One region of the Undibacterium sp. RuRC25W genome, then DNA from elsewhere that is predicted to be linked to it. Evidence: predicted binding sites of a transcription regulator. Region 1 holds the regulator's gene; the other holds the start of a gene.

Region 1 (4,596 bases):
TTATGCTCGCTGCTCAAAAAGCAGCAGCAAAAGATGAACCGTCGGCTGATGATATTTATGAAATTGGCTGCGTCGCTAACATCTTGCAAATGTTGAAGTTGCCAGATGGCACGGTCAAAGTCTTGGTGGAAGGGGCGCAACGTGCCCGTATTCATAAGATCCATGATTCAGAATCTCACTTTACTGCGGATTTGACGCCCGTTGCAGCTGTGGAAGAGGATGACTCTGAAGTGGAAGCGATGCGCCGAGCGATCGTTCAGCAGTTCGATCAATATGTGAAGTTAAACAAAAAGATTCCTCCAGAAATTCTTGCATCACTGTCGGGTATCGATGACGCTGGTCGCCTGGCGGATACAATCGCTGCGCACTTGCCACTCAAGCTCGAGCAAAAACAAGTCATCTTGGAAATCTTCAGTGTCGCTAAGCGTCTTGAGCATTTGCTCGGTCAGCTTGAAGGTGAGTTGGATATTTTGCAGGTAGAGAAACGCATCCGCGGGCGCGTGAAGCGTCAGATGGAAAAATCTCAACGCGAGTACTACCTCAATGAGCAAGTGAAGGCAATTCAGAAAGAATTAGGCGAGGGTGAAGAGGGGGCGGATATTGATGAGCTTGAGAAAAAGATCATCGCAGCCAAAATGCCTAAAGAAGCTCGTGACAAGGCGCTCAATGAGCTTAAAAAGCTGAAAATGATGTCCCCAATGTCTGCAGAAGCGACCGTGGTGAGAAATTATATCGACACGATCGTAAGTTTGCCTTGGAAGAAAAAATCCAAAGTCAATAATGACCTGACGAATGCTGAAAAGGTGCTTGAAGATGAGCACTATGGCTTAGATAAGGTGAAAGAGCGCATTCTTGAGTATCTTGCAGTTCAACAGCGTGTAGACAAGCTCAAGGCGCCAATTTTGTGCTTGGTTGGGCCTCCTGGTGTGGGTAAAACCTCACTCGGTCAATCCATTGCCCGTGCAACAAACCGTAAGTTTGTGCGTATGGCCTTGGGTGGTGTGCGTGATGAGGCAGAGATTCGCGGTCATCGTCGTACTTATATCGGTTCCATGCCAGGTAAAATTTTGCAGAGCTTGGCGAAAGTTGGTGTTCGCAATCCACTGTTCTTGTTGGACGAAGTGGATAAAATGGGTGCCGACTTCCGCGGCGATCCGTCGTCAGCATTGCTTGAGGTGCTTGATCCCGAACAAAACCATACGTTCTCTGATCATTACATCGAAGTGGATTTTGATTTGTCGGATGTGATGTTTGTTGCGACTTCCAACTCCTACAATATTCCAGCTGCTTTGTTGGATCGTATGGAAGTGATTCGTTTGTCCGGCTATACCGAGGATGAAAAAACAAGTATTGCGCAACGTTACTTATTGCAAAAGCAAATCAAGAATAACGGTTTGCAAGAGTCCGAAATTACCGTGGCTGAAAGTGCTATCCGCGACATCATTCGTTATTACACGAGAGAGGCGGGTGTCCGTTCACTTGAGCGCGAAATCTCCAAAATTTGCCGTAAAGTCGTGAAAATGCTTTTGCTCAAGAAGAATGAGAAAAAAGCGACAATCACGTCGAAGAATCTTGATAAATACCTAGGCGTACGTCGCTATGACTTTGGTGTTGCTGTCAAAGAAAATCAAATCGGCCAGGTCGTTGGTTTGGCTTGGACGGAAGTTGGTGGTGACCTCTTGACCATCGAGGCGGTAGCAATGCCTGGCAAAGGCGGAGTGATCCGTACGGGAACACTGGGCGACGTGATGAAGGAATCCATTGAGGCAGCGAGAACTGTGGTGCGTAGTCGTGCTAAGCGTCTTGGTATTAAAGCTGATGTGTTTGAGAAGAGTGATATTCACATTCACGTACCTGAAGGGGCGACGCCGAAAGATGGTCCGTCTGCTGGTATTGCGATGACGACTGCCTTAGTTTCTGTATTTACGGGTATTCCAGTCCGTGCTGATGTGGCGATGACTGGTGAGATTACGCTCCGCGGTGAAGTGTTGCCGATCGGTGGATTGAAAGAGAAGTTGCTCGCTGCTCATCGCGGTGGGATTAAGACTGTTCTGATTCCTGAGGAAAATGCAAAAGATCTGGCGGAAATTCCAGATAACGTCAAAAACAAGTTGGAAATTGTTCCTGTGCGCTGGATTGATAAAGTACTTGAGATTGCGTTGGAGCGTCAGCCAGAGCCTTTGGTTGAGCCTGAAGTTCCTGTTGCTGCTGCACCTGTTGATCCTGCGGTTGATTTGACTGTCGTAAAGCATTAAGTCAGAGAGTCCGTCATGCTGTGAAAAAAGCCCGATAGTTCGGGCTTTTTTTTATCAGTTCATCGGACTAAATGATTGTTTTGGGGGGGACGATTTTTTCTCTGTATTTCAAGAGGGGTATTGAGGTGAGGGGGGGGGCTGTGTTGATGGGCTTACACCCAGTTTCTCATTAGCCCTACAGCAAGACCTTCGAGATAAAAGTCCGCATCTTGGTCGTCCACCTTGATCGTCGAGTAATCAGGATTTTCGGCGATGAGCTCAATGTGATTGCCCGTTTTTTTATAGCGCTTAACGGTAACGTCATCACCAAGACGGGCGACAACGATCTGTCCATTGCGTGCGCTATCAGTTTTCTTTACTGCGAGCAAGTCACCATCTAGGATGCCCGCGTCGCGCATTGACATGCCGCGCACTTTTAGTAAGAAGTCTGGCTTGGCAGAAAATAAAGCGGGGTCGACCTGGTAGCTCGCCTCAATATGTTCGCTGGCGAGAATTGGGGAGCCTGCGGCAACCCGACCAATCAATGGAATGTTGAGTTGAACGCTGGCTGGATGGGGTGGATTAAAAGTTGAGCCGGTAATATGGCTTGATAACTCAGACTCCAATAGCCTGATGCCGCGCGATGTGCCAGCGGCAATTTCGATCACCCCTTTACGCGCGAGGGCCTGAAGGTGTTCCTCTGCTGCGTTTGTGGATCGAAACCCTAATTCTGTCGCAATCTCCGCCCTCGTTGGAGGGAAGCCTGTGTTTTGTATGGCATCTTTGATCAGATTTAAGATTTGTTCTTGACGTGTGGTGAGCTTCAGCATAAGCGAGCGGCGCCGAAAATAGCGCTGTATGTATAGACAGTCTGTATTTTTATACAGTGCAGCTGGATGTGCAAGGAAATTTTTAAAATATTACTTTTTTGCCGTCTTTGGTCATCTAGGTGCTTGTAGTAATTGAATAAAATGAGAAAGTGGGTTATTATCATCGGCTTTCCTCTTCCTGCACTCGTCTTGACGCCGAGGCAGGCTATTTTATTGTCCACAAGGAGAATATATGCGTCATTATGAAATCGTATTTATCGTACATCCCGATCAAAGCGAGCAAGTTCCTGCAATGATCGAACGTTACAAAGCTAGCGTTGTTGCACGTGGTGGTCAGGTTCATCGCGTCGAAGATTGGGGCCGTCGTCAATTGGCTTACATGATTCAAAAATTGGCTAAAGCACACTATGTTTGCTTAAACATTGAGTGCGATGCAGAAACATTGCTTGAGCTGGAAACAGCATTCAAATTCAATGATGCCGTTCTGCGTCACCTGACAGTCAAAATGAAAAAAGCTGAAACAGCTCCATCTCCAATGATGAAAGCAGTTCAGAAAGAAGACGCAGCGAAAGCACAACGCGTCGAAGCACCAGCTGCTTAATTTTGATTTGAAGAAGGTCGTCTAAAAAAGAGTGAACCAATTAAAGCTTGTGGCGCGCATTATTGAGAAGTCAGCATTGCGATATACGCCAGCTGGAGTGCCGATTGCAGCAGCAGTATTGATGCATAGGTCGTTGCAGCATGAAGCTAACATTGAACGAATAGTTGAGTTAGAGATGAATGCCCAGGCAGCTGGGAATATTTCAAGAGCATTTCATGACTTGCCGTTAGATGTCGAAATTGAATTCACTGGATTTTTAGCCCGCAGAAATCGCAACAGCAAAAGTCTCGTGTTTCACGTTAATGAAATCGGGACACATTTACTAGATTAGGAGCCTGACATGGCATTCGGTAAAAAATTTGATAAAAGCAAATTGAAGCAAAAGCGTCAACAACAAAATCCTTTGTTCAAACGCAAAAAATTCTGCCGCTTCACAGCAGCACATGTAGAAAAAGTTGATTACAAAGATATCGACACTTTGAAAGATTTCGTGCAAGAAAACGGCAAAATCATGCCAGCACGTTTGACTGGTACTAAAGCTTTGTACCAACGTCAAGTTGATACAGCGATCAAGCGCGCACGTTATTTAGCGTTGTTGCCTTACACTGATCTGCACACAGCGTAATTGACGACAAGTACTAGGAGAAAAATATGCAAGTTATTCTGATGGATAAAGTCGTTAATCTCGGCAACCTCGGTGATGTAGTTAAAGTGAAAGACGGTTACGCACGTAACTTTCTGATTCCACAACGCATGGCTCGCCGTGCAACTGCAGCAGCGATCGCTGAATTCGAAGCGAAACGCGCTGAGTTGGAAAAAGCAGCAGCAGCTAAATTGGCAGCAGCTCAAGCTCAAGGCGAAAAATTGGAAGGTTCTACCGTTCAAATTTCCCAAAAAGCTGGTGTTGATGGTCGTTTGTTTGGTTCTGTTA
Region 2 (4,596 bases), on a different contig from region 1:
TGGATAGGGAACAGCGTCTGAGCATGCTTCAACGTCAACGACCTGAAGTTGCAAATTGACTGTTACCCGAATATGAAGGTCGTGTAAGGCCTGCCCCTCTGGACGCACACCTGACGCGAGTTTGATATCGCGGGTCTTGTGATCAGTGATATGGGCGTCAAAATCCCACAAGCCATCTTCGCGAGCAAACGCGGATATGCTGATGGCACGTGTATGTTTTAACGTGCGTGGTATTGTCGGTGGTGATAAGGGCATCATGCCTTGCTGGCGGCTAATTCACTATAAAAGAGCCACAATTGCGCGTCGTTACCGCAGCTTCTACGATAACAGCCGCTCCTGCGGCGCTGCAAAAAACCTTCGAATTCTAGCACAGCTAAAACATGAACTCACCTAAAGCGGTCATTTTTTGCATTTCTATAGAACAAAGACAGTGATTGAAAGGCAAAAAATAGCATTTTTATTGTAACTTTGACTTTAACTTTGGTGGAATTTCGTTACGGAATTTCAATTAGAGGGGCAGTCGACAAAGTCTGCGGAGCGTTTCTTTGGCTTACAAAGCGCCATCCCACAAATTAACGATAAACAAAAACACTTGGTCCCAGTCTTCGCCGGAAAAAGCCCCCTACTCCGCTTCATCCTCTCTCTCCACTCTCATCGCGCCCTGAATCGACTTCCCAGAAAACCCCCTCTGTTGCAAAAATCGGCTTTGCTTCAAACGCTCCTCAAAATCTACTGGCGCATGCGGAAATTTGCGATGAAGCACCGCCAAAGCCCTCTCTAACTCACTCTCCGATAGATTGTCTTTCACTCGCTGAATTTCGACATCATCCAATTGATGCGTTTGCAACTCGGCAAGAATTCGCTGATTACCAAAACGCGAAGAACGACGATTCACCAGAGAATCAGAAAACCGCTCCGCGGACATAAAGTTAGAAGCCTCAAGCCAGTTCAATACGACCTCAACCTCCTCCGCTTCTTCTGCGTAAGGAGATAATTTTCTGACAAGCTCAATCCGACTGTGTTCGCGCATCGACAAATAACGGAGCGCCCGCCCTTTCAGGCTTAATTTTTGTTTCATCATACGAGTGACATCAACGAGCAAAGAGGAAAGAAAAACCAGACCATTCAATTAAAAAATTACTGAATGAATAACAAGACCATAAAAAAACAGCCACACACGACCCAGCATTAGGTTTTTCATTGCAGCCAAAAATAAAAGCCGATAATCTCAGCCAGTTGTTTAGCTGTAAATTATCGGCTTCAGTCAATTTCGACAGGAACCAGAATTTAGATCGACGTCAAATTACTTACTCTGTAGCACTAACACTTAATGCGGGCAACATTGGGACGCCAAGATGTTCGCGTACTTTATTTTCAATTTCATAGGCCAACTGTGGACGTTCCTTTAAGAAGTTACGTGCATTGTCTTTGCCCTGACCGATGCGTTCGCCGTTATAACTATACCAAGCACCCGCTTTTTCAATGATTTTGGCATCGGCACCCAAATCAAGGATTTCACCTTCACGAGATGTACCTTCTCCATAAAGAATATCGAAATGCGCTTCTTTAAATGGTGGTGCCACTTTATTTTTAACTACTTTAACTTTAGTTTCGTTACCAACAACTTCATCGCCAGATTTGATAGAACCAGTACGACGAATATCCAAACGAACGGAAGCATAAAACTTCAGGGCATTACCACCGGTCGTTGTTTCCGGGCTACCAAACATAACGCCAATCTTCATACGGATCTGGTTAATAAAGATCACCAAAGTATTCGTACGCTTGATGCTACCAGTCAATTTACGCAATGCTTGGGACATTAAACGTGCTTGCAGGCCTGGCAATGAATCACCCATATCGCCTTCAATCTCAGCGCGTGGTGTCAATGCAGCAACAGAGTCAATAACGACGAGATCAACACTGCCGGATCGTACCAAAGCATCTGTAATTTCCAGCGCCTGTTCACCAGTATCCGGTTGAGAAATCAACAGCTCATTGAGGTTAACACCCAGCTTTTGCGCGTAACCAACGTCCAGTGCATGCTCTGCATCGATAAAGGCACATGTACCGCCGATTTTTTGCATTTCAGCAATAGCTTGCAGGGTCAAGGTCGTTTTTCCTGACGACTCAGGACCATAAATCTCTACGACACGACCGCGCGGCAAACCGCCAACACCTAATGCAATATCCAAACCTAACGAGCCGGTAGAAACAACTTGTATTTCTTCCACAACGGCGCCATCGGCCATGCGCATGACCGATCCTTTACCAAATTGCTTTTCGATTTGTGCCAGCGCCGCAGCAAGCGCCTTGCTCTTTTCTGAGCTGTTGTCAGATTTCTTATCGTCCATACATTCTTTCATTCAATAAGCAGCCGGTGGAAAATAAACACTGGAACGAATTCCACGTTTTGCAGTACTGTATAAAAAAACAGTGATTTATGCAAGCGACTTTTTAAAACAAATTAAAAAAACGAAAAGTTTATTTTATGTAACATTCGACACAGTTGAGTCATTGCCTATGGAAAATCGCCGGATACGATCAATTGAAGGCAGATGTAAAATTGAAAGCCTGACGATTACATTGAAAATGCGTTTTTCAGACGCCCCAGCATTACGGCATTGAGTTCGATGTTGTGCTTATTCCAGCGATTAATCGTTTGATCAAGGTCTAATTTCAGACGAAGTGCCGTCTCTTTATCACCGATACCGATTGCCCAAATAGCGTACTCTGCACGGGCATCAAAACTACCGTACTTCTGCAGTGCAAACTCAAATTCAGAACGTGCGTCCTGCTCTTTACCAGCAGCGGCAAGTGTCCGTGCCATCAGCAAAGAGACAACTTCGGGTGCGTAATTAGGTGTTCGTTCGCGCAAGGTATGGAGATGGTCGATGCAGGCATCGTAGCGCTGACATGCAAAATTAGCCTGTGCGGCGCCAAGGCGTATCGCTGGGTCACCTGCAAACGGACCTTGCAAACATGCTTCGTAATTTTGCGCCGAATCCTGTGACTGACCAGCAGCCAACAACGCGGCGGCAAGTCTCATCTGATTCTGTGCTGTTGGTGTGTAATTAAAAGCTTCTCTTGCCTCGCGCAGCTCACGATTCGGGTCAAGTATTTTTCCAGCTACAGAGATGACCTTCTTAGCTCCGTACTGAATACGGGTGCTGGGCAAGTAAATGGCAATGCCGTACACCAGACTGCCGAGCAATGGGAACATAAATAAAATCGCTAACCAATACATATTCTGCCCCGTCCGAACGACATGTATCGCAAAAAATACAGCGATCAGTACATGAATACCAATACCAAAAAATTGCATAATTCTTCCTAGAGTTGCTTAATAACTTGACGTTGACTTATTGGTTGGCATGAATGCTAACCTTATCACCACTAACACTGTAGATTGAACAGATTCGCACACACCACCCGCATCGATTTTCAATGACACGTTGCCCCGAGGGTACGGTTGAATCCGCTATCACACAGTAGTTTATCATCACCCGAGAACTGAAATTATCGCCGTTTTCGTCCCAAGGAATATGCGCCAATCATCCGAGGGCAGATCCGCCAGCGATGACGCCATGTTTTTATTCAGGTACGCACTCAGGATATTTGACTTTCGATTCATTCATTTTTAGCTAAAACCGCGCTTCCAAGCGAAGGAGAATCAAATCGCATTCATTTTTCTCCGGCGAAAAGTCAAATTCGTCTATAAATTCGACGACAAATTTGGTATAACGTTAAACAAAGATGAAATAGGTTTTACGGATAATGCAAAATCAGATGTTGATCAGACTTTGCGAGTCCCGAATAACCGTTTCCGCAAATAATAATTAAATGATGGTGTTGTCATTCCCGAAGTGACAATATCGTCAATCCAAAGGCAATAAAAGATGGTGCGCCACCGTGATTTTCTCCCGAGTTAGACCAAACAGGGCTTATATCATTGCGCATTTTCTTTTGGGATAAGAGACAAATTCATTTTTAAAGAAACCTCATGCGTATCTTGCTTGCTGAAGACGATAGTGTCCTGGCAGATGGTCTGACCCGTTCGTTGCGCCAATCCGGTTATGCAACCGATTGCGTCAACAATGGACAAGAAGCCGATTCTGCCTTATCAACCCAGGATTTTGATTTACTTATCCTCGACCTGGGCCTGCCTAAAATGAGTGGACTGGAAGTCTTGCGCCGTCTGCGAGCCCGAAATTCTCATCTGCCAGTGCTTATCCTGACGGCGGCAGATTCCGTTGAGCAGCGGGTAAAAGGGCTGGATCTGGGTGCCGATGACTACATGGCAAAACCATTCGCCTTATCAGAACTCGAAGCTCGGGTGCGAGCACTGACAAGACGCGGCGCAGGTGGTGGGCCGACTATTATCAAACATGGCCCGTTAAGCTATGACCAGGTAGGAAGAATTGCCTACATCCATGAGCAGATGCTCGATTTATCTGCACGTGAACTAGGATTACTGGAAGTGCTTTTACAACGCACCGGACGTTTAGTTTCGAAAGAACAACTTGTTGACCATCTCTGTGAATGGGGCGAAGAAGTCAGCAATAACGCTATTGAAGTCTATGTTCACCGTTTGCG

Evidence for each region. Region 1 encodes LexA, which represses DNA repair genes until DNA is damaged. Its sites were predicted from a motif close to ACTGTATNNNNATACAGT; they were not measured.
Region 2: a site for LexA is predicted at 2,421-2,438, ahead of recA (recombinase RecA). Genes of this name have one in related genera too.

What each region holds. Positions count from the first base shown of each region.
Region 1 is NZ_JBMPPD010000041.1:30,447-35,042, forward strand. It holds gene lon (endopeptidase La) at 1-2,255, shown strand, start outside; gene lexA (transcriptional repressor LexA) at 2,408-3,064, opposite strand; gene rpsF (30S ribosomal protein S6) at 3,297-3,665, shown strand; gene priB (primosomal replication protein N) at 3,697-3,996, shown strand; gene rpsR (30S ribosomal protein S18) at 4,006-4,290, shown strand; gene rplI (50S ribosomal protein L9) at 4,317-4,596, shown strand, end outside.
Region 2 is NZ_JBMPPD010000002.1:49,096-53,691, forward strand. It holds gene ACO0KV_RS01370 (DUF2889 domain-containing protein) at 1-255, opposite strand, end outside; gene recX (recombination regulator RecX) at 623-1,081, opposite strand; gene recA (recombinase RecA) at 1,308-2,354, opposite strand; gene ACO0KV_RS01385 (tetratricopeptide repeat protein) at 2,582-3,325, opposite strand; gene ACO0KV_RS01390 (response regulator) at 4,004-4,596, shown strand, end outside.